DNA from 3 places in the Bacillus sp. SD127 genome. Region 2 is predicted to be linked to each of the others. Evidence: riboswitches for the same ligand, from Rfam matches in the RefSeq annotation. Region 2 holds a riboswitch; each other region holds the start of a gene.
What was found. Region 2 has a riboswitch for thiamine pyrophosphate ahead of thiT (energy-coupled thiamine transporter ThiT). Riboswitches for the same ligand answer to the same signal wherever they lie in the genome.

Region 1: another riboswitch for thiamine pyrophosphate. It lies ahead of tenA (thiaminase II); the one in region 2 lies ahead of thiT (energy-coupled thiamine transporter ThiT).
Region 3: another riboswitch for thiamine pyrophosphate. It lies ahead of thiC (phosphomethylpyrimidine synthase ThiC); the one in region 2 lies ahead of thiT (energy-coupled thiamine transporter ThiT).

What each region holds. Positions count from the first base shown of each region.
Region 1 covers NZ_CP191226.1:3,030,807-3,040,507, reverse strand. Annotated here, with positions in the region: gene ACQVGS_RS15900 (NAD kinase) at 1-352, shown strand, start outside; gene ACQVGS_RS15895 (RluA family pseudouridine synthase) at 367-1,266, shown strand; gene prpE (bis(5'-nucleosyl)-tetraphosphatase PrpE) at 1,284-2,021, opposite strand; gene ACQVGS_RS15885 (monovalent cation:proton antiporter family protein) at 2,204-4,048, shown strand; TPP riboswitch at 4,111-4,219, shown strand; gene tenA (thiaminase II) at 4,300-5,007, shown strand; gene tenI (thiazole tautomerase TenI) at 4,985-5,602, shown strand; gene thiO (glycine oxidase ThiO) at 5,586-6,695, shown strand; gene thiS (sulfur carrier protein ThiS) at 6,695-6,895, shown strand; gene thiG (thiazole synthase) at 6,892-7,662, shown strand; gene thiF (thiazole biosynthesis adenylyltransferase ThiF) at 7,659-8,669, shown strand; gene thiD (bifunctional hydroxymethylpyrimidine kinase/phosphomethylpyrimidine kinase) at 8,688-9,503, shown strand; gene fabI (enoyl-ACP reductase FabI) at 9,640-9,701, shown strand, end outside.
Region 2 covers NZ_CP191226.1:1,093,288-1,102,988, reverse strand. Annotated here, with positions in the region: tRNA gene ACQVGS_RS05670 (tRNA-Asp) at 1-21, opposite strand, end outside; tRNA gene ACQVGS_RS05665 (tRNA-Met) at 76-152, opposite strand; tRNA gene ACQVGS_RS05660 (tRNA-Ser) at 176-268, opposite strand; tRNA gene ACQVGS_RS05655 (tRNA-Ile) at 275-351, opposite strand; tRNA gene ACQVGS_RS05650 (tRNA-Met) at 354-430, opposite strand; tRNA gene ACQVGS_RS05645 (tRNA-Ala) at 452-524, opposite strand; tRNA gene ACQVGS_RS05640 (tRNA-Pro) at 530-606, opposite strand; tRNA gene ACQVGS_RS05635 (tRNA-Arg) at 622-698, opposite strand; tRNA gene ACQVGS_RS05630 (tRNA-Leu) at 708-793, opposite strand; tRNA gene ACQVGS_RS05625 (tRNA-Gly) at 808-882, opposite strand; tRNA gene ACQVGS_RS05620 (tRNA-Leu) at 888-974, opposite strand; tRNA gene ACQVGS_RS05615 (tRNA-Lys) at 985-1,060, opposite strand; tRNA gene ACQVGS_RS05610 (tRNA-Thr) at 1,098-1,173, opposite strand; tRNA gene ACQVGS_RS05605 (tRNA-Val) at 1,205-1,280, opposite strand; rRNA gene rrf (5S ribosomal RNA) at 1,303-1,418, opposite strand; rRNA gene ACQVGS_RS05595 (23S ribosomal RNA) at 1,473-4,400, opposite strand; rRNA gene ACQVGS_RS05590 (16S ribosomal RNA) at 4,570-6,119, opposite strand; TPP riboswitch at 6,592-6,693, shown strand; gene thiT (energy-coupled thiamine transporter ThiT) at 6,794-7,372, shown strand; gene ACQVGS_RS05580 (GNAT family N-acetyltransferase) at 7,455-7,937, opposite strand; gene floT (flotillin lipid rafts scaffold protein FloT) at 7,964-9,493, opposite strand; gene ACQVGS_RS05570 (NfeD family membrane protein) at 9,512-9,701, opposite strand, start outside.
Region 3 covers NZ_CP191226.1:3,324,650-3,334,350, forward strand. Annotated here, with positions in the region: gene katA (catalase KatA) at 1-489, shown strand, start outside; gene ACQVGS_RS17365 (FbpB family small basic protein) at 528-713, opposite strand; gene thiC (phosphomethylpyrimidine synthase ThiC) at 856-2,628, opposite strand; TPP riboswitch at 2,761-2,868, opposite strand; gene ACQVGS_RS17375 (Type 1 glutamine amidotransferase-like domain-containing protein) at 2,937-3,629, opposite strand; gene ACQVGS_RS17380 (hypothetical protein) at 3,731-3,955, shown strand; gene ACQVGS_RS17385 (spore coat protein) at 3,952-4,311, shown strand; gene ACQVGS_RS17390 (zinc-dependent alcohol dehydrogenase) at 4,332-5,468, shown strand; gene ACQVGS_RS17395 (hypothetical protein) at 5,509-5,706, opposite strand; gene spo0M (sporulation control protein Spo0M) at 5,860-6,636, shown strand; tRNA gene ACQVGS_RS17405 (tRNA-Leu) at 6,735-6,816, opposite strand; tRNA gene ACQVGS_RS17410 (tRNA-Leu) at 7,071-7,159, opposite strand; tRNA gene ACQVGS_RS17415 (tRNA-Cys) at 7,167-7,237, opposite strand; tRNA gene ACQVGS_RS17420 (tRNA-Gly) at 7,243-7,317, opposite strand; tRNA gene ACQVGS_RS17425 (tRNA-Gln) at 7,367-7,438, opposite strand; tRNA gene ACQVGS_RS17430 (tRNA-His) at 7,448-7,523, opposite strand; tRNA gene ACQVGS_RS17435 (tRNA-Trp) at 7,548-7,621, opposite strand; tRNA gene ACQVGS_RS17440 (tRNA-Tyr) at 7,627-7,711, opposite strand; tRNA gene ACQVGS_RS17445 (tRNA-Thr) at 7,734-7,806, opposite strand; tRNA gene ACQVGS_RS17450 (tRNA-Phe) at 7,812-7,887, opposite strand; tRNA gene ACQVGS_RS17455 (tRNA-Asp) at 7,900-7,976, opposite strand; tRNA gene ACQVGS_RS17460 (tRNA-Met) at 7,990-8,066, opposite strand; tRNA gene ACQVGS_RS17465 (tRNA-Val) at 8,074-8,149, opposite strand; tRNA gene ACQVGS_RS17470 (tRNA-Glu) at 8,159-8,230, opposite strand; tRNA gene ACQVGS_RS17475 (tRNA-Ser) at 8,265-8,356, opposite strand; tRNA gene ACQVGS_RS17480 (tRNA-Asn) at 8,362-8,436, opposite strand; rRNA gene rrf (5S ribosomal RNA) at 8,446-8,561, opposite strand; rRNA gene ACQVGS_RS17490 (23S ribosomal RNA) at 8,668-9,701, opposite strand, start outside.

The DNA of each region.
Region 1 (9,701 bases), 1.9 Mb from region 2:
CGGCCTTTGCCTGTCAACGCCTTCTGGGAGCACAGCCTATAATAAAGCGCTGGGCGGAGCGATTATCCATCCATCCATCAGAGCGATTCAGCTGGCGGAAATGGCATCTATCAATAACCGCGTATTCCGGACGGTCGGATCACCGCTCCTTCTCCCATCCCATCATGATTGCATGATTAAACCGAGAAACGAAGTTGACTTTCAAGTAACAATTGACCATTTAACTCTGCTTCATAAGGATGTAAAGTCCATCCGCTGCCAGGTTGCATCCGAAAATGTAAGATTTGCAAGATTCCGTCCGTTTCCGTTTTGGAAAAGAGTCCAGGATTCATTTATCGGAAAAGGTGAGTAGAAAGAGGACGTATCGTGGAGCAATTTATTATTGAAAAGAACATCACTTCCGCTGAAGACGGAATGACCTTAAAGGAATATGCGGGCGAGCTGGGGATTTCTAAACGTCTGCTGACCGACATCAAGTTTAGCGGAGGAGATCTTCTCATTAACGGTAAGCATGTGACTGTTAAATACGTATTGAGAGAGGGAGACCTTCTTGTTGTAAAGTTTCCTGAGGAACAGGTGAGCGAGACGCTTTTGGCCGAGCCAGTTCCGCTCGATATTCTGTATGAGGATGAACACGTGCTTGTGATAAACAAACAGCCGTATGTGTCATCTATTCCGTCGCGAGAGCACCCGGCGGGAAGCATAGCAAATGGCATCATCCATCACTACCAAAAAAACGGAGTGCGGGCCACGGTGCATCTTGTCACCCGGCTAGACCGGGACACGTCTGGTGTCATGCTGATTGCCAAACATCGCTTTGCCCACTCCATTTTATCGTCGGCGCAAAAAAACGGCCTTGTGAAACGCAGATATGTTGCGGTTGTGCATGGACGTATGACAGAGACAGAGGGAAAGATAGACGCCCCGATTGACAGACATCCTGACAGTATCATTGAACGGATGGTGACACCGGGCGGTCAGAAGGCTGTTACTCACTTTCGTGTCACACGTATAACAGATGACTTAACCTCGGTGGCATTGCAGCTTGAGACAGGGCGGACCCACCAGATTCGCGTCCATATGAGCTATCTCGGACACCCGCTGTGCGGCGATACGTTGTACGGCGGAACGAGACAAAAGATTGACAGGCAGGCGCTGCACAGTGAGCAGCTGTCGTTTATCCACCCGCTGACGCAGGAGAAAATGACGTTTCATGCGGCTCTGCCGCACGATATGCAAGAATTAGTTAAAGGAGAGAATCATTAAAACGATTCTCTCCTTTTTTATATGGGGCGAAATCTAGATTCGTCATAGGGCATAGAGCTTGGAACGGAGACTGTCTCCAGTTCGGGAAAACGCAAGGCCGTCAGTTCATTCCCAAACACACAGCCTGTATCAATGTTAATGGTGCGATTTATGATGCGGGGCTCTTTAACAGGTGTGTGTCCGTATACAACCCATGCTTTCCCGTTATAGGCGGCGGCCCAATCCCTCCTGACGGGTCTGCCGTCCGGATACGTTTCACCCGTCACATCGCCGTAAAGTACAAAGTCCTTTACTCTCCTTGTGTTTTTGCCGATATCGTCAGCCTTTATGCCAGCATGGGCGACAACCAATTCTCCATTATGTAAGATGTCGTAAAGCGGCGCAGTTTCATAAAGCTTCATAAATTGTTCGCTGACTTTTCTTCTTTCTTCTTCAGAAAGTGCTTTAAGCTCTGCCGCAGTTGTTTCAAGACCGTGCATCACTTTAACGGGATTTCCTTTTAAGTAGCGGTACAGCTTGTTGCAATGATTTCCCGGGACATAACGCACTGCTCCTTGTTCATAAGCGCCGGCTACAAAGCGGATGACTTCAATTGATTTAGGGCCTCGGTCTGTCAAATCCCCGGCAAAAACAAGCATCCTGCCTTCATCATGTACAGGCAATCCATTTTTTATTGTGTATCCAAGTTTTTCTATCAGGGCTGTCATTTCATCATAGCAGCCATGAATATCGCTGATGATATCGTAGTAAGCCATGCAGCATCCTCCTTACTCATGATTTTATTTATTATGAAGCAAATTGCTGTGAGTCATCACCAGCTTTTATGTGCAAATTATAGAAGAATCATTTTCTGAAAAAAATGAGACCTTATTACTTTATTTTTCATCATCACCCTTGTTAAAATCGCGTTATGTTTTTTTAAAAGGAGGTTCAGATTATGGCGCATACATCTGTCGCATCATTAGTTGTCGTACTTATCGTTGCATTTTTAACTCCCATCCTTTTGCATCGGTTTAAACTCAGCATCCCTGTTGTAGTTGCTGAAATTATTATGGGATTGATTATAGGAAAAAGCGGTCTTAATTTAGTTGTGGAGGGTGATACTTGGCTTCAGACGCTCTCTATGCTGGGATTTATCTTTTTAATGTTTTTAAGCGGGCTTGAAATTGATTTTTCATCCTTTGAGAGAGGAAAGAAAAAACAGTTTCTGCAAAACGGCAAGGAAGCACCCAATACATTTGTCACAGCATCCATTATTTTTATCGGTATTTTTATTTTATCATTGCTGCTGTCCTATGGGTTCGTCTTGGCCGGATTTATCCAAAATGCTTTTTTAATGACGCTTATTATTTCTACGATTTCGTTAGGTGTTGTTGTTCCAACCTTAAAGGAAGAACGGATCATGGATTCAAACATCGGGCAGATTATCCTGCTTGTTGCTGTGATTGCTGACTTGGTCACTATGATTCTTCTTGCTGTATTTTCTTCTCTATACGGAGAGGACAGCGGAAACATGTGGCTCTTGATGATCCTGTTCGCAGCCGGAGTAGTGCTTTACTTCTTCGGCCGGGTCTTCAAACACCGTTCTTTTGTTCAATCCATGTCAAAAGGGACGATCCAGATCGGGACTCGTGCTATTTTCACCTTAATTATCGTACTGGTGGCTCTGTCTGAATCACTGGGGGCAGAAAATATTCTCGGCGCTTTCTTAGCGGGCGTGCTTGTTTCCCTGCTCTCGCCGAACAAGGAACTGGTTCAGCAGCTTGATTCCTTCGGCTACGGGTTCTTAATACCGATTTTCTTTGTGATGGTCGGTGTAAAATTGGATATTTGGACACTTTTTCAGGACCCGAAAATTTTAGTGATGATTCCGCTGTTGCTTATGGCGCTGTTAGTAAGCAAAATTCTTCCTGTCCTGTACTTGAAGAAATGGTATGATAACCGCACAATATTGGCGTCTGGTTTCCTGCTGACATCAACGCTTTCTCTTGTGATTGCCGCTGCGACAATCGGCCAGCAGCTTCATGTAATCAGCGCAAATATGTCAGGAGCGCTTACGCTGGTGGCGGTTATTGCAAGTATTTTTACGCCGGTCGGTTTTAAAAAGCTGTACAAAAAACAGGAGCAGCCGGAGGAGAAAAAGAAGATCACATTTATCGGCGCTAATCAAATGACACTGCCTGTGACACTTGAATTGCCTGAGAGCGAGTATAAAGTGCGTGTCGTGCACGTTTATCAAGAAAACGCTGAGGAAAAGCTGTCAGACTCAGTATTTTCCGTCGAAACGATTTCTGATTATGAGCATCAAACCCTTGAATCACTCGGTATATTTGATACAGAAATCCTTGTGGTGGCGACAGGGGATGAAGACATGAATACGGACATCGCACTATACGCCAAAGAAAAAGGAACAGAAAGAGTCATTGCCAGCACCGGATCACCGGAGAACGAAGCGAAATTGAAAGAGCAGGGCATCAGCATCTTTTCCATCTTGCTGTCGACCAAAACGCTGCTTCGCGCGCTGATAGAAGCGCCTGGCGTCATGAAACTGCTCACGAACCAAGAGTCCTCGCTGTATCAAATTAATATGGAAAACAGCAAATACGACGGCGTGATTCTCCGTGAATTCCCTTTAACAGGCGATGTGATTTTTGTCAGGATTTTCCGAGGTGTCGACAGCATTGTTCCTCACGGCGATACAAGGCTGAAAATCGGAGACCGCTTAATTGTCACCGGATCACGCGGGTACGTAACGGATCTTAAGAAAACATTGGAAGGATAATATCTTGACCAAATAAGGATTCGTGTTAATATAGAGGTGCAGAACAATTCAATATGTATTCGTAAAACCACTAGGGGTGTCCTTTATAAGGGCTGAGATAAAAGTGTGACTTTTAGACCCTCATAACTTGAACAGGTTCAGACCTGCGTAGGGAAGTGGAGCGGTATTTGTGTTATACAACTATGCCAATTCCAAACCACTTTTCCTTGCGGGAAAGTGGTTTTTTTATTAACAGACAGGGGGAATGACGTGTGAAGTTTTCAGAAGAATGCCGCAGTGCAGCCGCAGAATGGTGGGAAGGCAGCTTTGTCCATCCATTTGTTCAGGGGATCGGTGACGGAACTCTCCCGATCGACCGCTTTAAATATTACGTGCTTCAGGATTCTTACTATTTAACTCATTTTGCAAAGGTGCAATCGTTCGGTGCCGCTTATGCAAAGGATCTTTATACAACAGGACGCATGGCCAGCCATGCTCAAGGTACATATGAAGCGGAGATGGCGCTTCATCGCGAGTTTACGGAGCTTTTGGAAATCAGTGAGGAAGAACGGAAGTCATTTAAGCCATCTCCTACCGCTTACTCCTATACATCCCATATGTACCGTTCGGTTTTGAGCGGGAATTTTGCAGAAATCTTGGCAGCTCTTCTCCCGTGCTATTGGCTTTATTATGAGGTTGGTGAGAAATTGCTGACATGTGATCCGGGGCATCCGATTTACCAGAAGTGGATTAGCACATACGGCGGTGACTGGTTCAGACAGCAGGTGGAAGAACAAATTAACCGCCTGGATGAGCTGGCGGAAAACAGCACAGAGGAAGTGCGTGCCAAGATGAAAGAGAATTTCGTTATTTCGAGCTATTATGAATATCAGTTCTGGGGAATGGCTTATCGAAAAGAAGGCTGGTCAGACAGCGGCGTAAAAGAGGTGGAAGGGCTTGGAGCTGCACGCCATAACTGATGACCGCAAGCCGGTTGAAGATCTAATGAGATCAATTATAGCCATTCAGGATGAGGTTGATTTCATCCATATTCGTGAACGGTCTAAATCGGCGGCTGACATTTTGAAACTGCTGGAGCTTATTTCTGAAGGCGGTGTTGATAAGCAAAAGCTGGTGATGAATGGCCGGGTTGATATTGCGCTTTTTTCAAATATTCACCGCGTTCAGCTGCCGAGCAGCAGCTTTTCGCCGAAACAAGTAAGAGCCAGATTTCCTCACCTGCACATTGGGCGATCGGTGCATTCACTGGAGGAAGCGCTTCAGGCAGAAAAGGAAGACGCTGATTATGTTTTGTTCGGCCATGTGTTTGAAACGGATTGCAAACAAGGCCTTGATGGCAGAGGCGTGTCTTTGCTTTCAGAAATCAAACAGAGGATCTCGATTCCGGTTATTGCAATTGGCGGAATGACACCTGCCAGATTAAGAGAAGTGAAACAAGCAGGTTCAGACGGTATCGCTGTCATGTCCGGAATTTTTTCTTCCGATGATCCTTTGGAAGCTGCCAGACGATATTCCCGCAAGCTAAAGGAGATTCAGTATGAAAAGGCATTATGATGCAGTTGTCATTGGAGGCGGAATTATTGGTTCCGCGATAGCTTATCAGTTGGCAAAAGAAAAGAAAAACACCGCATTGCTTGAAAGCGGAACAATCGGCGGCAGAACAACAAGCGCCGCGGCAGGGATGCTTGGCGCCCATGCCGAGTGCGAGGAGCGGGATGCGTTTTTTGATTTCGCCATGCACAGTCAGCGTTTGTATCAGGGTCTTGGAGAGGAGCTACTTGCCTTATCCGGCATTGATATCAGAAGGCATGAAGGCGGTATGTTTAAGCTTGCATTCTCCGAAGAAGACGTGTCCCGCTTGAGACGGATGGACGATTTGCATACTGTCAGCTGGCATACAAAAGAAGAAGTGCTGGAAAAAGAGCCGTATACGGCCGGTGAGATTTACGGGGCGAGCTTTATTCAGGACGATGTTCATGTTGAGCCTTATTTTGTGTGCAAGGCATACGCTAAATCGGCTAAAGCGCTTGGTACGGATATTTTTGAGCATACTCCCGTTCTCGATGTGACGCGTGGCGGTGAATCCATTTTGATCAAAACGGGTTCCGGTGACGTGCATGCGGACCATGTCGTGGTTGCCAGCGGGGTCTGGAGCGGGATGTTTTTTAAACAGCTCGGGTTGAACCAGTCATTTTTTCCTGTAAAAGGAGAGTGCCTGTCTGTTTGGAATGATGATATTCCGCTGACAAAAACACTTTATCATGATCATTGCTATATCGTACCGAGAAAAAGCGGCAGACTGGTTGTCGGCGCGACGATGAAGCCTGGTGATTGGAGCGATAAGCCGGATCTTGGCGGACTTCAGTCGGTTATGGAAAAAGCGAAAACGATGTTGCCGGCGATTCAGAATATGAAGGTTGATCGTTTTTGGGCGGGACTGCGTCCGGGGACAAAGGACGGAAAACCATACATTGGCAGACACCCTGAGGACAGCCGCATTTTATTTGCGGCGGGCCATTTCAGAAACGGGATTCTGCTTGCTCCTGCAACGGGTGCTTTAATCGGTGATCTCATTATGAATAAAGAGGTCAAGGCAGACTGGCTGCACGCCTTTCGAATTGATCGCAAGGAGGCGGTTCAGATATGATGCTTCAGCTGAACGGTAAACAAGTTGAGTGGGATAGAGACACAGGTACGATTCAGGATTTGCTTGCGTCTTATCAGCTTGAAAATAAAATCGTGATCGTTGAAAGAAATAAAGAAATTATCGGTAAAGAACAATATCACGAGGTAGAGCTTTCTGATCGTGATGTCATCGAAATTGTCCATTTTGTAGGAGGCGGATGAGAATGCTAACAATTGGCGGGAAACAATTTCAATCAAGGTTGCTGCTGGGCACGGGAAAATATCCATCGTTTGACATTCAAAAGGAAGCGGTGGCTGTTTCAGAGTCTGATATTTTAACATTTGCTGTGCGGAGAATGAATATCTTTGAAGCGTCTCAGCCTAATTTTCTGGAGCAGCTTGATTTATCAAAATATACGCTTCTGCCAAATACAGCAGGCGCCAGCACGGCGGAAGAAGCAGTTCGAATTGCACGGCTTGCGAAGGCATCCGGGCTTTGTGACATGATTAAAGTCGAAGTCATCGGGTGCAGCCGCTCCTTGCTGCCCGATCCTGTGGAAACGTTAAAAGCGTCTGAACAGCTTCTTGAAGAAGGGTTCATTGTGCTGCCGTACACTTCGGATGATGTGGTACTGGCGAGAAAGCTTGAAGAGCTTGGTGTTCATGCCATTATGCCGGGGGCTTCTCCGATTGGATCGGGACAGGGGATTTTAAATCCTCTGAATCTGTCATTTATCATTGAACAGGCGAAAGTGCCTGTCATCGTGGATGCCGGAATCGGATCGCCAAAAGATGCGGCATATGCAATGGAGCTTGGAGCGGACGGCGTACTGCTGAATACGGCCGTATCAGGTGCGAACGATCCGGTGAAAATGGCACACGCCATGAAGCTCGCGGTAGAAGCAGGACGTCTATCTTATGAAGCAGGCCGCATTCCAGCCAAGTCATATGGGACGGCTAGCAGTCCGGGAGAAGGTCTTCCTGTATGACGGACAGGTATTCCAGACAGGAGCTGTTTGCTCCAATCGGCCCCGAAGGCCAGAAGAAACTGAGAGAGGCGCGCGTTGTGATCATCGGCGCCGGCGCACTGGGAACAGCCAGCGCAGAGATGCTGGTGAGAGCGGGAGTCGGATCGGTGAAAATCGCCGATAGAGATTACGTCGAATGGAGCAATCTGCAGCGCCAGCAGCTTTACACAGAAAATGATGTCAAAAAGGAACTGCCGAAAGCAGCAGCTGCTGAGCAGCGTCTTCGTTCCATTAACAGTGATGTGGATGTGACCGGACTTGTCATGGATGTCACAGCAGAAAACGTATCGGAGCTGATTCGCGGCGCATCAATCATTGTAGATGCCGCCGATAATTTTGAAACCCGGCTCATTGTGAACGATGCTGCGGTGAAAGAAGGCATTCCGTTTCTTTACGGCGCTTGTGTAGGGAGCTACGGTCTCACGTTTACTGTATTGCCGGGAGTAACACCCTGCCTTCATTGTTTACTCGATACTCTTCCGATTGGCGGTGCGACATGCGACACAGCCGGCATTATCAGCCCAGCTGTTCTGCAGGTTGCTGTCCTTCAGGTGACAGACGCCCTGAAACTGCTGACGGGAGAGGAATGCGAGCCCGTGCTGCGCTCCTTTGACCTGTGGAACAATGAGCGGTCAGAGGTAAGAGCAGCGGGACTTAAAGATGACTCGTGTCCAAGCTGCGGCACAAAGGATTTTCCGTTTTTATCATACGAAAACCAAACGAAAGCAGCAGTATTGTGCGGCAGAAACACGGTGCAAATCAGATTCTCTTTCACAAAAGAAGCAGATCTTGACGTGTTGGCGGGGCAGCTGAGGCAGGCGGGGCTGGAAGTAGCAGCGAATCCGTATTTAATTTCCTGCCGCTCGGATGACATGAAAATGGTGCTGTTTAGGGACGGCAGAGCATTGATCCATGGAACAAATGATATTGCCAGGGCAAAATCCATCTATCATAAATGGATTGGGTAATAAAAGGAGTGTAGTTTGATGAGTATATATAAAGCCTTGACAATCGCCGGCTCTGACTCAGGCGGCGGCGCGGGGATACAGGCAGATATTAAAACCTTTCAGGAGCTTGGTGTATTCGGAATGTCTGCCATTACGGCGGTAACTGCTCAAAATACACTTGGCGTCCACGGTGTGTATCCACTGACTGCAGAGGCATTGAGAGAGCAAATTGACGCTGTGGCGGAGGATTTGAGACCGGACGCCGTAAAAACAGGAATGCTTTGGAATGCGGAAATGATTGAAGAAGTGGCAAGAAAAATTGATCAATACGAATTAAGCCGGGTGATCGTTGATCCGGTTATGATCGCGAAGGGCGGGGCGTCCTTGCTTCGCGATGAATCAATCGCTACGCTGAAGGAGCTGCTGATTCCAAGAAGCTATGCGATCACGCCGAATGTGCCGGAAGCAGAAGCGCTGACGGGTATGGCGATCCGTTCGCTTGATGACCGGAAGAAAGCTGCGGAACAGCTGGTGAAGATGGGTGCGCAGCATGTGATTATCAAAGGTGGGCACCAGCCTGAGGACAATCACATTACTGACCTTCTTTTTGATGGAAACATGTTTATGCAAATCAGCCATCCTTATATCGATACGAAGCATACGCATGGCACAGGCTGCACCTTTGCTGCGGCTTTAACAGCCCAAACCGCTAAAGGAGACAGCATCCATCAGGCATTCGAGGTTGCTGCCAACTTTGTCCGCGAAGCTGTGGAAAATACGCTCGGCATCGGATCGGGCCACGGACCGACAAATCATTTCGCTTTTAAACGAAACAGTATAAAAATAAACCGATGAGACCACCTGCTTATGGGGGTCTCTTTCATGTTTGACTTTGGTATGCGCTTTTCATCTGGACAAGGTTATGATATGATAGGTATTAAGATCAGGTACTAATACTATGTCTTTAACAAATATAGGAGGCTTTATACATATGAATTTTTCACTTGAAGGCCGCAACATTGTTGTTATGGGAGTAGCCAACAAACGCAGTAT
Region 2 (9,701 bases):
AACCAACTGAACTACCGGACCATTTTAATTAGTTGCACCCATCGGGCGCTCCTTATTTAAAAGGATATATTTGTTTGGTTGCGGGGGCAGGATTTGAACCTGCGACCTTCGGGTTATGAGCCCGACGAGCTACCGAACTGCTCCACCCCGCGATGATAAAATGCAAGAATATATATGGCGGAGGAAGAGGGATTCGAACCCCCGCGGGCTTTGACACCCCTGTCGGTTTTCAAGACCGATCCCTTCAGCCAGACTTGGGTATTCCTCCGTATTGTGGTGGACCTTGTAGGACTCGAACCTACGACCGGACGGTTATGAGCCGTCTGCTCTAACCAACTGAGCTAAAGGTCCTTTGGTAGCGGCGGAGGGGATCGAACCCCCGACCTCACGGGTATGAACCGTACGCTCTAGCCAGCTGAGCTACACCGCCAAATCATATATTGAAATCAAGTGGAGCCTAGCGGGATCGAACCGCTGACCTCCTGCGTGCAAAGCAGGCGCTCTCCCAGCTGAGCTAAGGCCCCAAGAATGGTCGGGAAGACAGGATTCGAACCTGCGACCCCATGGTCCCAAACCATGTGCTCTACCAAGCTGAGCTACTTCCCGATTTCATGTAGATCATGGCGCGCCCGAGAGGAGTCGAACCCCTAACCTTTTGATCCGTAGTCAAACGCTCTATCCAATTGAGCTACGGGCGCAAATTATAATGCCGAGGGCCGGACTTGAACCGGCACGGTAGTCACCTACCGCAGGATTTTAAGTCCTGTGTGTCTGCCAATTCCACCACCCCGGCGTGGATGGTATAGTTGGAGCGGAAGACGGGATTCGAACCCGCGACCCCCACCTTGGCAAGGTGGTGTTCTACCACTGAACTACTTCCGCAGAAATGGTGCGGATGAAGGGACTTGAACCCCCACGTCTGTAAAGACACTAGAGCCTGATTCTAGCGCGTCTGCCAATTCCGCCACATCCGCAACATATAAATGGTGAGCCATGAAGGACTCGAACCTTCGACCCTCTGATTAAAAGTCAGATGCTCTACCAACTGAGCTAATGGCTCTTCTTACAAGAGACTTGAATATTATATCATATAAAAGTGGTGCCGGCAAGAGGACTTGAACCCCCAACCTACTGATTACAAGTCAGTTGCTCTACCAATTGAGCTACACCGGCTCATATGTAAACATATTATGTATAGTAAGAATGGTGGAGGATGACGGGCTCGAACCGCCGACCCTCTGCTTGTAAGGCAGATGCTCTCCCAGCTGAGCTAATCCTCCATAATTGCACTAACGTGCAATTGCTTGGCGGCGTCCTACTCTCACAGGGGGAAACCCCCGACTACCATCGGCGCTGAAGAGCTTAACTTCCGTGTTCGGCATGGGAACGGGTGTGACCTCTTCGCTATCGCCACCAAACAATTTGAGAGTGTTCTCTCAAAACTAGATAACAGGTGTAACATCATTAGAAATTAGGTTAAGTCCTCGATCGATTAGTATCTGTCAGCTCCATGTGTCGCCACACTTCCACCTCAGACCTATCAACCTGATCATCTTTCAGGGATCTTACTTCCTTGCGGAATGGGAAATCTCATCTTGAGGGGGGCTTCATGCTTAGATGCTTTCAGCACTTATCCCGTCCGCACATAGCTACCCAGCGATGCCCTTGGCAGAACAACTGGTACACCAGCGGTGCGTCCATCCCGGTCCTCTCGTACTAAGGACAGCTCCTCTCAAATTTCCTGCGCCCGCGACGGATAGGGACCGAACTGTCTCACGACGTTCTGAACCCAGCTCGCGTACCGCTTTAATGGGCGAACAGCCCAACCCTTGGGACCGACTACAGCCCCAGGATGCGATGAGCCGACATCGAGGTGCCAAACCTCCCCGTCGATGTGGACTCTTGGGGGAGATAAGCCTGTTATCCCCGGGGTAGCTTTTATCCGTTGAGCGATGGCCCTTCCATGCGGAACCACCGGATCACTAAGCCCGACTTTCGTCCCTGCTCGACTTGTAGGTCTCGCAGTCAAGCTCCCTTGTGCCTTTACACTCTGCGAATGATTTCCAACCATTCTGAGGGAACCTTTGGGCGCCTCCGTTACCTTTTAGGAGGCGACCGCCCCAGTCAAACTGCCCACCTGACACTGTCTCCCCGCCCGATAAGGGCGGCGGGTTAGAAGGTCAATACAGCCAGGGTAGTATCCCACCGATGCCTCCACCGAAGCTGGCGCTCCGGTTTCCAAGGCTCCTACCTATCCTGTACAAGCTGTACCAACATTCAATATCAGGCTGCAGTAAAGCTCCACGGGGTCTTTCCGTCCTGTCACGGGTAACCTGCATCTTCACAGGTACTATAATTTCACCGAGTCTCTCGTTGAGACAGTGCCCAGATCGTTGCGCCTTTCGTGCGGGTCGGAACTTACCCGACAAGGAATTTCGCTACCTTAGGACCGTTATAGTTACGGCCGCCGTTTACTGGGGCTTCAATTCGCACCTTCGCTTACGCTAAGCGCTCCTCTTAACCTTCCAGCACCGGGCAGGCGTCAGCCCCTATACTTCGCCTTACGGCTTCGCAGAGACCTGTGTTTTTGCTAAACAGTCGCCTGGGCCTATTCACTGCGGCTCTCTCGGGCTTGCACCCTAACAGAGCACCCCTTCTCCCGAAGTTACGGGGTCATTTTGCCGAGTTCCTTAACGAGAGTTCTCTCGATCACCTTAGGATTCTCTCCTCGCCTACCTGTGTCGGTTTGCGGTACGGGCACCTCTCACCTCGCTAGAGGCTTTTCTTGGCAGTGTGGAATCAGGAACTTCGCTACTATATTTCGCTCGCCATCACAGCTCAGCCTTATGGGAAACGGATTTGCCTATTTCCCAGCCTAACTGCTTGGACGCGGATATCCAATACCGCGCTTACCCTATCCTCCTGCGTCCCCCCATTGCTCAAATGGTGAGGAGGTGGTACAGGAATATCAACCTGTTGTCCATCGCCTACGCCTTTCGGCCTCGGCTTAGGTCCCGACTAACCCTGAGCGGACGAGCCTTCCTCAGGAAACCTTAGGCATTCGGTGGAGGGGATTCTCACCCCTCTTTCGCTACTCATACCGGCATTCTCACTTCTAAGCGCTCCACCAGTCCTTCCGGTCTGGCTTCACAGCCCTTAGAACGCTCTCCTACCACTGTTCGAAGAACAGTCCGCAGCTTCGGTGATACGTTTAGCCCCGGTACATTTTCGGCGCAGAGTCACTCGACCAGTGAGCTATTACGCACTCTTTAAATGGTGGCTGCTTCTAAGCCAACATCCTGGTTGTCTAAGCAACTCCACATCCTTTTCCACTTAACGTATACTTTGGGACCTTAGCTGGCGGTCTGGGCTGTTTCCCTTTCGACTACGGATCTTATCACTCGCAGTCTGACTCCCAAGGATAAGTCATTGGCATTCGGAGTTTGACTGAATTCGGTAACCCGGTAGGGGCCCCTAGTCCAATCAGTGCTCTACCTCCAAGACTCTTACCTTGAGGCTAGCCCTAAAGCTATTTCGGAGAGAACCAGCTATCTCCAGGTTCGATTGGCATTTCACCCCTACCCACACCTCATCCCCGCACTTTTCAACGTGCGTGGGTTCGGGCCTCCATTCAGTGTTACCTGAACTTCACCCTGGACATGGGTAGATCACCTGGTTTCGGGTCTACGACCACGTACTCATGCGCCCTATTCAGACTCGCTTTCGCTGCGGCTCCGCATCTTCTGCTTAACCTTGCACGGGATCGTAACTCGCCGGTTCATTCTACAAAAGGCACGCCATCACCCATTAACGGGCTCTGACTACTTGTAGGCACACGGTTTCAGGATCTCTTTCACTCCCCTTCCGGGGTGCTTTTCACCTTTCCCTCACGGTACTGGTTCACTATCGGTCACTAGGGAGTATTTAGCCTTGGGAGATGGTCCTCCCGGATTCCGACGGAATTTCACGTGTTCCGCCGTACTCAGGATCCACTCTGGAGAGAACGAAGTTTTGACTACAGGGCTGTTACCTCCTATGGCGGGCCTTTCCAGACCTCTTCATCTACCTCGTTCCTTTGTAACTCCGTATAGAGTGTCCTACAACCCCAAGAGGCAAGCCTCTTGGTTTGGGCTAATCCCGTTTCGCTCGCCGCTACTCAGGGAATCGCATTTGCTTTCTCTTCCTCCGGGTACTTAGATGTTTCAGTTCCCCGGGTCTGCCTTCTCATATCCTATGGATTCAGATATGGATACCACTCCATTACGAGTGGTGGGTTTCCCCATTCGGAAATCTCCGGATCAAAGCTTGCTTACAGCTCCCCGAAGCATATCGGTGTTCGTCCCGTCCTTCATCGGCTCCTAGTGCCAAGGCATCCACCGTGCGCCCTTTCTAACTTAACCGTTAAAAAGAATCACTATGTGATATCTTGTGTTACTAATTGAATGTGATGTCTACTGTTATCTAGTTTTCAAAGAACACGTTTCGAAGGAATGATCCTTCAAAACTAAACAAGACAGGGAACGTTCTGTTTATAAGACCCAAGGTCTTATATTCCGTAAATATCCTTAGAAAGGAGGTGATCCAGCCGCACCTTCCGATACGGCTACCTTGTTACGACTTCACCCCAATCATCTGTCCCACCTTCGGCGGCTGGCTCCATAAAGGTTACCTCACCGACTTCGGGTGTTACAAACTCTCGTGGTGTGACGGGCGGTGTGTACAAGGCCCGGGAACGTATTCACCGCGGCATGCTGATCCGCGATTACTAGCGATTCCAGCTTCACGCAGTCGAGTTGCAGACTGCGATCCGAACTGAGAACAGATTTGTGGGATTGGCTTAACCTCGCGGTTTCGCTGCCCTTTGTTCTGTCCATTGTAGCACGTGTGTAGCCCAGGTCATAAGGGGCATGATGATTTGACGTCATCCCCACCTTCCTCCGGTTTGTCACCGGCAGTCACCTTAGAGTGCCCAACTGAATGCTGGCAACTAAGATCAAGGGTTGCGCTCGTTGCGGGACTTAACCCAACATCTCACGACACGAGCTGACGACAACCATGCACCACCTGTCACTCTGCCCCCGAAGGGGACGTCCTATCTCTAGGATTGTCAGAGGATGTCAAGACCTGGTAAGGTTCTTCGCGTTGCTTCGAATTAAACCACATGCTCCACCGCTTGTGCGGGCCCCCGTCAATTCCTTTGAGTTTCAGTCTTGCGACCGTACTCCCCAGGCGGAGTGCTTAATGCGTTAGCTGCAGCACTAAGGGGCGGAAACCCCCTAACACTTAGCACTCATCGTTTACGGCGTGGACTACCAGGGTATCTAATCCTGTTCGCTCCCCACGCTTTCGCTCCTCAGCGTCAGTTACAGACCAGAAAGTCGCCTTCGCCACTGGTGTTCCTCCACATCTCTACGCATTTCACCGCTACACGTGGAATTCCACTCTCCTCTTCTGCACTCAAGTTCCCCAGTTTCCAATGACCCTCCCCGGTTGAGCCGGGGGCTTTCACATCAGACTTAAGGAACCGCCTGCGAGCCCTTTACGCCCAATAATTCCGGACAACGCTTGCCACCTACGTATTACCGCGGCTGCTGGCACGTAGTTAGCCGTGGCTTTCTGGTTAGGTACCGTCAAGGTACCGCCCTATTCGAACGGTACTTGTTCTTCCCTAACAACAGAGCTTTACGATCCGAAAACCTTCATCACTCACGCGGCGTTGCTCCGTCAGACTTTCGTCCATTGCGGAAGATTCCCTACTGCTGCCTCCCGTAGGAGTCTGGGCCGTGTCTCAGTCCCAGTGTGGCCGATCACCCTCTCAGGTCGGCTACGCATCGTTGCCTTGGTGAGCCATTACCTCACCAACTAGCTAATGCGCCGCGGGTCCATCTGTAAGTGGTAGCCGAAGCCACCTTTTATGTTTGAACCATGCGGTTCAAACAAGCATCCGGTATTAGCCCCGGTTTCCCGGAGTTATCCCAGTCTTACAGGCAGGTTACCCACGTGTTACTCACCCGTCCGCCGCTAACATCAGGGAGCAAGCTCCCATCTGTCCGCTCGACTTGCATGTATTAGGCACGCCGCCAGCGTTCGTCCTGAGCCAGGATCAAACTCTCCGATAAATGGATCGCAGATTAAGTTCACCACATCCTGTGGCAACATCTGCGTGATCTGCATCGTGCAGACCTCAGTTTGACTGACTACGCACATTGCTGTGCGATTTATAATAAAACTTGAATTAACAGGTACGTTTTGTCTTGTTTAGTTTTCAAAGATCATCACCGCTCTCAATGAAGCAACTTTACCAATATAACACTCAGCTTCTTAATTGTCAACAACTTTTTTAAAAGTTGTTTAAAGCTTCTTGTTTTGTCTGCTGTTCATCAGCGACGTTTAATAATATAACACCTATAATTATTTATTGCAATAGTTTTTTAAAAAAATCTATAAAACAATAAAACTGTAATCTTTCTTTATTCTATCTAACTTGTAATGCTTTATAAAACATTTATCTATTAAAGAACATTTACTACAGGCAATGTCATCTTGTTGTTTTAACCTTTTTCTTGTATAGTAGAAACGAACTAAATATCCGATGACCACAAGGGGAGCATAAAAGCTGAGAGTGAGCGGTTTCGTTCTGACCCTTTGAACCTGTTAGTTAACGCTGGCGTAGGGATGTGGCAAAGTCAAATGAATTGCAGATTGTAAAGCAGTGCGTGGAACTTTCCTCATCCTTCCGCGTGCTGCTTTTTTGTTGTCCTTTTGGATTGTCTATCGATGGAAGGGGATTTTTATGGCTCAATCAAGACAACTGGTACGTCTTATTGAAATTGCAATCATGACTGCTGCTGCTGTCATTTTAGACATCGTTTCCGGAATGTTCCTCCGTATGCCTCAAGGAGGGTCGGTATCCATCATGATGATTCCGATTTTTTTGATTTCTTTTCGCTGGGGAGTTAAAGCGGGGCTTACAACCGGTCTATTGACAGGTCTCGTTCAAATTGCGATCGGAAATCTATTTCTTCAGCACCCTGTTCAGCTGTTGCTTGATTACATGGCAGCGTTCGCCGCTGTCGGCATAAGCGGCTTTTTCGCTTCCGCTGTCCGCAAATCCGCCTTATCAAAAGCAAAAGGGAAATTGATCGTATCAATTATTTGCGCAGTTTTTATCGGCAGTTTTCTGCGTTATGCTGCACACGTGATTTCAGGGGCTGTATTTTTCGGCAGCTTTGCACCAAAAGGAACGCCGGTATGGCTCTACTCATTAACTTATAATGCTACTTATATGATTCCGTCATTCATCATCTGTGCGATTGCCCTTTGTTTATTGTTCATGACAGCTCCGCGCTTGCTGAAAACCGAAAAGGCTTAATCTAACAACCCCCAGCGGCCGTTCCGCTGGGGGTTGTTTTTTATCTTCCGTTAAGCAGATTTTTTAATGAAGCAAGATCCGGTCAGCCGAATCCTATTTCTTTCATGCTTTCTCCTGCGATTTCAAAACTATCCTCGGCTGCTCTTTCAGGTGAAATCGACTGATAAAAATTAATCGAAGGATTCTCTTCTACGACCCAAACAAACATGCTCGTAAAGCCCTGATCAAGCAAAAAATCTGTATCCTTTGTCAAAAGCGCTCTGCCTGCACCTTGCCGCTGTTTTTCTTTTAAAAGGTAAATGGCATACAACTCTCCGTCATAGCCTTTCTGCTCTGAACGAATTGAACCAAAAGATGCAAAGCCGAATACCGAGCCTTTTTCATCTTCTGCCACAAAAACCCCCTTTAATGAACGGCTTTTCCATTTGGCTTCAAAATCCTTGTAGTTCAAACCATTTAAGTATTCAGCGGAGACAATGCCGCTGTATGTTGTCACCCAGCTGTCAACATGCACTTTTGCGATTGCCTTTATATCATCTAGTCGTGCTTCTCTTATAGTCACCATTCATTCTCTAATCCTTTCCGCAATGGTTATTCAGATTTTTGAACAGGTTTTGTTTCTTTTAATTCATTTGTCAGTTCGTTGATGCTCTGTTTGATGTTGCCTTTTCCTGAAAAGTTCTCAATCATTTCTTTTACGTCGATTCCCGAAGACGCTTTTAAGCTTTCTTGCAGACTGGACATTAAATTTGTCGCATAGCTTGTGACTTTGTTGGCGCCGCTTGAATCACCGTTTCCTCCTGTATCAACAACGGTGATCTTATCAATATTTGAAAGCGGTGCTGATACCTGTTTCGCGTATTCCGGAAGCATTTTGACAATCATATCGAAAATCGCAGCCTGACCGTACTGCTCAAAGGCAGCGGCAATTTTTTCTTTCGCTTCCGCTTCCGCAAGACCTTTTAAGCGAATAACCTCAGCCTCTGTCTCACCTTTTGCTTTTTCAGCTTCTGCTTTTGCAAGGCCGTCAATTCTGACCCTTTCAGCTTCAGCCTTCGCCATCGCTTCTATGCTGTATTTCTTGGCATCGGCTTGGGCTAGCTGTTTGGCTTTTTCAGCAGCGGCAGATTGCTCAACTGAATAGCGGTCTGCATCGGCTTTTTTCTTCACTTCAGAATCATACTGGCGTTCACGGCGGAGAATTTCTTTTTCTTCTAATTCAATTTGTTTTTGGCGTTCTATAATCTTGACCTGCATTTCCTGCTCAGTCACCTGCTGGCGTGCTTTGGCTGTTTCCAAATCGTATGCCTGGTCAGCGTTGGCTTTTGCTGTATCTTGATCTCGCCGGTATTCAGCCATTTTAAGCTGATTGATTTTTTCAGCTTCAGCAATTTCCGTCGCTCGTTCAAGCTCTGATTTTTTGGCTTCTTTATCGGCTTCCGCCCTCTTAATTCTTGTTTCTTTATCGGCCTCTGCGGTTGCAATGTCAGCATCACGTTTTACCTGCGCAATTCTCGGTTTACCTAGTGATTCAAGATAGCCGTTTTTATCACGGACATCTTTAATGGTAAAGGAGACAATCACAAGACCCATCTTCGCAAGATCCTGTGAAGCGACACGCTGCACTTCTTGAGAGAATTTTTCGCGGTTTTTATAAATTTCTTCTACTGTCATAGACCCGAGAATGGAACGGAGGTGGCCTTCCAGTACCTCACGGGCCTCCTGCTCACGGTCTTCTTTTGACTTTCCTAAAAATTGTTCGGCTGCTGTGGCGATTTCTCCAATAGAGCCGCCGATTTTAATAATTGCAGTTCCGTCTGCCATTACAGGCACACCTTGCTCGGTATACACTTCAGGTGTCGATACATCGAGTTTGCTTGATAACAGACTTAGCGGCTCAGCCTGCTGAAAAACCGGAAGAACAAAGGTTCCTCCTCCGCGAACAATCTTCAGGCGGTTGCCTCCCTCATCAACGTGAACATTTTTATTTCCAAGATAACTTCCTGTAACAATTAACGCTTCATCAGGCCCTGCCGTACGATATTTTGTAATAAATACCGCTATAAGTGCGATGAGTAAAAAGAATACAACTGCGATGACGATGATAATCGGCATTGTCATATGACATTCCTCCTTATTTTATAAAGGTTCATGCGGAGTAACTGAAAGAACTCCTTTTTTGACATCCACAACTAAGACGACTGTTCCGTAACTGATCTGTTCATTTTCAAAGCTGATCGCTGATTTTGAAATCGTACCGCCTATCCCTTCAATCAGTACTTCTCCAAATCCATCAACCGGAACAGCGGTTATGACTTTTCCGAGTCTG
Region 3 (9,701 bases), 2.0 Mb from region 2:
ATTGATGTATCACCGGATAAAATGCTTCAAGGGCGTCTGTTTGCGTATCATGATGCGCATCGCTACCGTGTGGGAGCAAACCACCAGGCCCTGCCGATCAACCGCGCACGCAACGAAGTAAGAAACTATCAGCGTGACGGACAAATGCGCTTTGACAATAACGGCGGCGGCTCCGTCTACTACGAGCCAAACAGCTTCGGCGGACCGACTGAGTCACCTGAGGATAAACAAGCGGCTTATCCAGTACAAGGAATGGCTGACAGCGTAAGCTACGATCACAATGATCACTACACACAAGCAGGCGATCTCTACCGTTTAATGAGCGAAGAGGAACGCACACGCCTTGTAGAAAATATCGTAAATGCAATGAAACCAGTAGAAAAAGAAGATATCAAACTCCGCCAAATCGAGCACTTTTACAAAGCTGATCCTGAATACGGAAGACGCATAGCAGAGGGCTTAGGTTTGCCGATTAAAAAAGAAGTTTAATAGCATAGAAAAAAACCCGCTGTTATTCAGCGGGTTTTTTACATAGATTTACGGATTGCCGTATGCTTCTCGTCAATCTTCATATAAATTTTTTCCATTAACTCCTCACTATTCATTATCTCCCGCTTGTTCTTTTCAATAAGAAGCGCCAGCGGCAGCATCTGATTGCCATATGTTTTTCGTTTTCTGAAGCGTCTTCTCCCTTTCTCTTTTTTGGTTCCCATCATTTCTCCCTCCTTTAAAAATAAAAAAGGCTCTTATCTCAAAAGATAAGAGCCTTCGGTGATCCGATCAGCAAATGTTGGAAATGTATATTAGCTATATTAAAACGTATTCAATTCGGCCTGTCAATGACTTTCTATACTGTTACTTATAAAGTTTGCTGCCTTGATTCACAAATTCCTCGGCTTTTTCTTTCATGCCCTCCTGAATGGCATCCCACTCATTAAGCTCTTTGTCTTTGGCATAATCACGGATATCCTGAGAAATTCTCATGCTGCAAAATTTCGGCCCGCACATCGAACAGAAATGAGCCGTTTTCGCCCCTTCAGCAGGCAGGGTCTCATCATGATATTCAAGCGCTCTTTCCGGATCAAGCGAGAGGTTAAATTGGTCTCGCCAGCGGAATTCAAAGCGGGCTTTTGATAAAGCGTCATCTCGTATTTGCGCTCCTGGATGCCCTTTTGCAAGGTCAGCCGCATGCGCCGCAATTTTGTATGTAATAACCCCTTCCCGCACATCTTCACGGTTTGGCAGCCCGAGATGCTCCTTCGGCGTCACATAACACAGCATGGCCGTACCGTACCAGCCGATCATCGCCGCTCCGATCGCTGATGTAATGTGGTCATAGCCCGGTGCAATATCCGTCGTCAGCGGCCCTAGCGTGTAAAAAGGCGCTTCTTTACAGATTTCCATTTGTTTATCGACGTTCTCCTTGATTTTATGCATCGGCACATGACCCGGCCCCTCAATCATCACCTGAACATCATGCTTCCAGGCAATTTGCGTGAGTTCTCCGAGAGTCTCTAATTCAGCAAACTGCGCTTCGTCATTGGCATCGGCAATTGACCCTGGGCGAAGCCCGTCTCCAAGAGAAAAGGCAATATCATACGTCTTCATAATTTCACAGATTTCTTCAAAATGAGTATACAGAAAGCTTTCCTTATGATGAGCCAGACACCACTGTGCCATAATCGCTCCTCCGCGTGACACAATTCCCGTTGTCCGTTTAGCAGTTAGCGGCACATATCGCAGCAAAACACCCGCGTGAATCGTAAAATAATCCACACCCTGTTCAGCCTGCTCAATCAGCGTGTCACGGTAGATTTCCCACGTTAAATCCTCCGCTACACCGTTTACTTTTTCAAGCGCTTGATAGATCGGAACGGTGCCAACAGGAACCGGGCAATTTCGGATAATCCATTCACGCGTCGTATGAATATCTTTCCCCGTGGAAAGATCCATCATCGTATCTGCTCCCCAGCGAATCGCCCACGTCATTTTTTCCACTTCTTCTTCAATCGAAGATGTAACTGCTGAATTCCCGATATTCGCGTTAATTTTCACATGGAAATTTCGGCCGATAATCATTGGTTCACTTTCCGGATGATTAATATTTGCTGGAATAATCGCCCGGCCGCTGGCTACTTCATCTCTGACAAATTCGGGAGACACATGCTCACGAATAGCGATAAACTCCATTTCAGGGGTAATTATCCCCTTTTTCGCATAATGCATTTGAGTGACATTTTGGCCCGTTTTCGCCCGCAGCGGTTTCCGTTTTAACCCGGGATAGCTTACATTAGGGTTAGCCTTTTTATAGCCGTTGTCTTCTGGCTTCACAGCACGTCCATTGTATTCTTCAACATCGCCGCGCCCAGTGATCCACTTGTGCCGAAGCGGTTTTAAACCTTCTTGAATATTAATTTTTACATCGGGGTCCGTATACGGTCCGCTTGTATCATAGACACGAACCGGCGCGTTTTCCTCTTCGCCGAATGATCCTGTTGTCGGACTGAGTTCAATTTCTCTCATCGGCACTTGAATATCCGGCGAAGCCCCCTCTACATATACTTTTTTACTCCCCGAAAAACTCGACATAATGGAAATGTTGGCTTGCTGCACTGAATGATTTTGCATCACTTATCCTTCCCCTCTCTTTGTTTGAAAGGACAAAATCAAGCCCATAACCAGCACAAAAAACCGGATTCAATTGAATGAACCCGGTTACAGTCAGAAAGAAACATATTATTGCAGTATTCAGCAATAATAAAAACAATTCCTCTACTTCCCCACGCTGGTACGAACCAGATCAGGTCCAAAGGGTTAAGAAGCATATCTTCTCTCTCAGCCCGTCAGCGGGCACCCCCAGTAACTATTAATTTCGCACTTATCGTATCATAAAAACAAACTGAAAAAAAGAGCAATGTATAAAATATTCAGCAAATTCAAGACAAATATGTAATCGGCAATGCTATTTCAGAGATTTCATTTTCATGAAGCACCACCTGATACGCATTTGCATCAGATCTTGAACTCACAGCCTGAAAAAAATGATCATCAATAAAATGAAGAGCTGCTCCATCATCCGCCGCATAACCGCTGCTCAACGCTTTCTCTGATATCATGTGATGATATGTAGGTCTCCGATCCTTTTCTCCATCATAATGAGGACAAAAACTGCCTTGCAAAAAACCCAAGCTTTTCAAACCGGTCAGCGGTCCGGCAGAATCCGTCACACCTTCTTCAAACCAGCAGATCGCACCTGCACTTAATCCCGCTAAAATAATCCCGTTCTCCCAAGCTTTTTTCAATATGTGATCCAGTCCCCACTCCTTCCACAGCACCAGCAAATTTCTTGTATTTCCCCCGCCGACATAAATCACATCTTTCTCCATAATAAAGGAGGCTAAATCTGTTGTCGGCGGCTTAAATAAAGACAAATGAGACGGGTCACAATCAAGCTTTTGAAAAGCATGGTAAAACCGCTGAACATAGTTCTCCGCATCCCCGCTTGCCGTTGGCAAAAAACAAATGCGAGGTGAGGGCTGCTTTGACTGATTAATGATAAATTGATCAAGAACCAGATGATCTGGTTCCATTGAAAAACCTCCGCCGCCCATCGCAATAATCTGTTTCATCATCCGACTCCCCCAAGAAAATATTTTACCCATTATAGCACTTTCGCATAAAAGCATGATACAAGGTAAAAATACCTTTGAATCAGGAGGTGACCGAAAAAATGGAACAAGACCGTTTGGCAAACCACGAAACAGTTGATTTACACGAAATCCTCAACTTCAAAACCGTATGTTTACTTAAATCAAAAATGATGCAGGGACTGGTGTTCGATCAGGAACTGAGAGCCCTTATGGAGAAGGATGTACAGCAGTCTGTACGGGACGTAACTGAGCTTCAGAGCCTCTATCAAAAGGCCCCGACAATAACAGGAGGTGACTATCATTGAACGATTTCTTAGACCCGAAAAACGCAAAAGGCATGCCTGACCTTGCTGATTCAGCACTTGCCCTAGATTTCTTAATTTCCGTAAAAACCGGTATCAAAAATTATGCTGTCGCCATCACGGAAACCGCAAGCCCAGAACTCAGAACAGCATTGCGCAATCAATTAGACGCCGCTATTTACCTGCACGGAGAACTATCACAGCTCATGATGGAAAAAGGCTGGCTTTTCCCTTCTGACTTGGACAAACAATTTCAAATCGATATGAAATCAGCACAAACAGCCGTTGATATCGCCGGACTAAAACTTTTCCCCGATAACACGAACCGTCTCGGAACATTCGCAACGCCCGATCACTAAACAATAAGGAGACATCATGAATGAAAGCTGTTACGTATCAAGGCATTAAAGACGTCCGCGTCAAAGAAGTAAAAGCGCCAGAAATCAAAAAACCTGATGATATCATCGTCAAACTGACAACCACAGCAATCTGCGGATCTGATTTACACCTAATTCACGGCATGGTTCCCAATTTTCCTGAAGATTATATCATCGGCCATGAACCAATGGGCATTGTTGAAGAAACAGGCCCCGACGTTCACAAGGTTAAAAAAGGCGATCGTGTCATCATACCGTTTAACGTCAGCTGCGGCGAATGTTTTTTCTGCAAAAACCAGCTTGAAAGCCAATGTGACAATTCAAATGCAAACGGCGAAGTCGGCGCTTATTTTGGCTATTCAGACTCAGCAGGCGGCTATCCCGGAGGCCAGGCTGAATACATGCGCGTCCCCTATGCTAACTTCACTCCCTTTAAACTGCCTGATGACTGTGAAGTAGAAGATGAGAAATTAGTATTGCTTTCAGACGCTATGTCGACAGCCTATTGGAGCGTAGACAACGCAGGAGTAAAAGAGGGAAATACCGTCATTATTCTCGGCTGCGGTCCTGTCGGGCTGCTCGCGCAAAAATTCGCATGGATGAAAGGCGCCAAAAGAGTCATTGCAGTGGATTATGTAGACTATCGCCTTCAGCACGCAAAAAAAACAAACAATGTAGAAATCGTTAATTTCGAGCATCATGAAAACGCTGGTTCATATTTGAAAGAAATCACACAGGGCGGTGCAGATGTCGTCATCGACTGCGTCGGAATGGACGGCAAAATGTCCCCGCTTGAATTTCTCGCCACCGGTGTTAAAATGCACGGCGGAGCCATGGGTGCGCTGGTAACGGCGGCACAGGCTGTCAGAAAATGCGGCACAATTCAAGTGACAGGTGTGTACGGAATGAGATACAATGCATTTCCATTCGGAGACATCTTCCAAAGGAACGTAAATATTAGAACCGGCCAAGCCCCCGTCATTCATTATATGCCGTACCTGTATGAACTGATTGCTACAGGTAAAGTAGATCCGGGCGACATCATTACCCATGTTCTGCCGTTAGATCAAGCAAAGCACGGTTATGAGGTGTTTGATACGAAAACAGACGGAGCCATTAAAGTTCTTCTTAAACCATAAAAAAAGACGGTCTCTCATTTTGAGAAGCCGTCTCTCTATTTTATTGCTCTACTCTTCTTAACGCTTCGTTTACTGTTTCTTTTATAAACGCATCTTCCCCGGTCAAACTGTCTAATCTGAGTTCACCGCTTCTCAGTCTTTCTGAAAGATTGTTAATGTCCTCCTCGACTGTGATTTGCAGCTCACCAGCTAAAAACATTCTATGTAATTCATCAGCGACCATCGTTTCTTTATTCATTCATATCTCCTCCTATACTTAAGCATCACTTTTAGTCTGTCCCTCAGATAAACGAATATAGGAAAAAAGGTTCATTTATTTCAAAATAAATGAACCTTTTTTCCTTCTTCCCACGTATAACTGTTGAGAAAAAGAAAAAGGGGAAGATCTAATATGTCATTTTTTAAGAAACTTGCCGCAAGTGCCGGCATCGGTGCAGCAAAAGTCGATACCATTTTGGAGAAAGATGCGTATTGTCCAGGAGAAGAAGTCCGCGGAACTGTACATGTAAAAGGCGGGAAAATCGCCCAGGATATCCGTTATATTGATTTACAGCTCAACACAAGATATGTCATTGTAAAAGACGATGAAGAGCACCGGAAACACGCAACAATTCATTCTTTTCGGGTAACTGGTTCATTCACCATTCAGCCTGGAGAAGAACATCAATTTCCGTTCTCCTTCATCCTGCCTCTTGATACACCGATTACTGTAGGGAAGGTAGAAGTCGCAGTAGTGACAGACCTTGACATTCAAGGCGGTATTGATAAATCAGATCACGATCGTATCTTCGTAGAAGCACATCCTTGGGTTGAAAATGTATTAGAAGCAATTGAGAACCTTGGCTTCCGTCTTAACGAAGCAGACTGTGAACAGGCATCTTACTTCCAGCGCCGTCTGCCTTTCGTTCAAGAATTTGAGTTTGTTCCAACATCAGGCTATTACCGTCAGATGCTTGATGAATTAGAGCTTATTTTTCTTTTAGAGGAAGACGGTTTAGAAATTATTTTCGAAGTTGATCGCCGGGCAAGAGGCCTGCGTGGATGGCTGGAAGAGATGTATAATGACGGAGAGCAGCTCGTACGTGTCCGTTTCAGACAATCAGAGCTTGATGATATCGAACAACTTGAAGAGGTCTTAGAAGAGATCATCGACCAATATGCTGAGTAAATAACAAAAAGGAGCCTCTGCTTATTAATATAGGCTCCTTCTTTTAATAAAAACGAAACCCCGTTTCTTACATAAGTAAGAAACGGGGTTCTTTTGTATACCGGTGGTCGGGGTCGAACCGACACTCCAGAAGGAACACGATTTTGAGTCGTGCGCGTCTGCCAATTCCGCCACACCGGCAAGTTTTACGTCGTATCTAACCGACGAATATAAATATATCATGGATATGATAAAGTGTCAATGTATTTCAAAAAAGTTTTTTGGGGAATATAATAATAAAGGGCTAAAGCGACTTTTTATGAAATACAGCCCAATGCTTACATCGACACTTTCATACAATAAAAAAATGATCTACATAAGTAGATCATTAATATGATTAGCTTCATTATATATTCAAGCACAAACACCAATTTAACTTATCAAGTAAGTAAAATTGGTGCCGAGGGCCGGACTTGAACCGGCACGGTAGTCACCTACCGCAGGATTTTAAGTCCTGTGTGTCTGCCAATTCCACCACCCCGGCAAAAGAAAGGCGACACCCGGATTCGAACCGGGGATAAAGGTTTTGCAGACCTCTGCCTTACCACTTGGCTATGCCGCCGTAATTGGAGCGGAAGACGGGATTCGAACCCGCGACCCCCACCTTGGCAAGGTGGTGTTCTACCACTGAACTACTTCCGCATCTTAAGGGACTTAATACATTATATTCAATTGATATAAAAAAGTGAGACTGGGCTAGCTGGATTCGAACCAACGCATGACGGAGTCAAAGTCCGTTGCCTTACCGCTTGGCTATAGCCCAATGATAATATGGGGCGATTGATGGGAATCGAACCCACGAGTGCCAGAGCCACAATCTGGTGCGTTAACCACTTCGCCACAACCGCCATAATCTCAAGATGTCATAAATTTGGCAGGGGCAGTAGGAATCGAACCCACACCGGAGGTTTTGGAGACCTCTGTTCTACCGTTAAACTATGCCCCTATAAATGGTGGAGGGGGGCAGATTCGAACTGCCGAACCCTGAGGGAGCGGATTTACAGTCCGCCGCGTTTAGCCACTTCGCTACCCCTCCACATTAAGTTTTGAAAAAACAGTGCCGGCAAGAGGACTTGAACCCCCAACCTACTGATTACAAGTCAGTTGCTCTACCAATTGAGCTACACCGGCATAGGTGGTGGCTCGGGACGGAATCGAACCGCCGACACACGGATTTTCAGTCCGTTGCTCTACCAACTGAGCTACCGAGCCTTATTATTTAAATGGCGGTCCGGACGGGACTCGAACCCGCGACCTCCTGCGTGACAGGCAGGCATTCTAACCAACTGAACTACCGGACCATTTGATTTTAATTGGTTGCGGGGGCAGGATTTGAACCTGCGACCTTCGGGTTATGAGCCCGACGAGCTACCGAACTGCTCCACCCCGCGATGATAATGGTGGAGGATGACGGGCTCGAACCGCCGACCCTCTGCTTGTAAGGCAGATGCTCTCCCAGCTGAGCTAATCCTCCATCATATAATGACCCGTACGGGATTCGAACCCGTGTTACCGCCGTGAAAGGGCGGTGTCTTAACCGCTTGACCAACGGGCCCAGACTTTCAATTGTGATTATGTATAAATATCAGTGGCGGAGAGCAAGGGATTCGAACCCTTGAGACGGAGTTGACCGCCTACACGATTTCCAATCGTGCTCCTTCGACCACTCGGACAGCTCTCCAATAATGGCTCCGCAGGTAGGATTCGAACCTACGACCGATCGGTTAACAGCCGATAGCTCTACCACTGAGCTACTGCGGAATGAAGTCTGCCTGGCGATGTCCTACTCTCACAGGGGGAAACCCCCGACTACCATCGGCGCTGAAGAGCTTAACTTCCGTGTTCGGCATGGGAACGGGTGTGACCTCTTCGCCATCATCACCAGACAATTTCAGTGACATTTAACATTATACTATGTATATCTTGAAAAGTCAAGAGTTTTTTTGAGATATTCTCTCAAAACTAGATAACAGATGTGACATCATTAGAAATTAGGTTAAGTCCTCGATCGATTAGTATCTGTCAGCTCCATGTGTCGCCACACTTCCACCTCAGACCTATCAACCTGATCATCTTTCAGGGATCTTACTTCCTTGCGGAATGGGAAATCTCATCTTGAGGGGGGCTTCATGCTTAGATGCTTTCAGCACTTATCCCGTCCGCACATAGCTACCCAGCGATGCCCTTGGCAGAACAACTGGTACACCAGCGGTGCGTCCATCCCGGTCCTCTCGTACTAAGGACAGCTCCTCTCAAATTTCCTGCGCCCGCGACGGATAGGGACCGAACTGTCTCACGACGTTCTGAACCCAGCTCGCGTACCGCTTTAATGGGCGAACAGCCCAACCCTTGGGACCGACTACAGCCCCAGGATGCGATGAGCCGACATCGAGGTGCCAAACCTCCCCGTCGATGTGGACTCTTGGGGGAGATAAGCCTGTTATCCCCGGGGTAGCTTTTATCCGTTGAGCGATGGCCCTTCCATGCGGAACCACCGGATCACTAAGCCCGACTTTCGTCCCTGCTCGACTTGTAGGTCTCGCAGTCAAGCTCCCTTGTGCCTTTACACTCTGCGAATGATTTCCAACCATTCTGAGGGAACCTTTGGGCGCCTCCGTTACCTTTTAGGAGGCGACCGCCCCAGTCAAACTGCCCACCTGACACTGTCTCCCCGCCCGATAAGGGCGGCGGGTTAGAAGGTCAATACAGCCAGGGTAGTATCCCACCGATGCCTCCACCGAAGCTGGCGCTCCGGTTTTCAAGGCTCCTACCTATCCTGTACAAGCTGTACCAACATTCAATATCAGGCTGCAGTAAAGCTCCACGGGGTCTTTCCGTCCTGTCGCGGGTAACCTGCATCTTCACAGGTACTATAATTTCACCGAGTCTCTCGTTGAGACAGTGCCCAGATCGTTGCGCCTTTCGTGCGGGTCGGAACTTACCCGACAAGGAATTTCGCTACCTTAGGACCGTTATAGTTACGGCCGCCGTTTACTGGGGCTTCAATTCGCACCTTCGCTTACGCT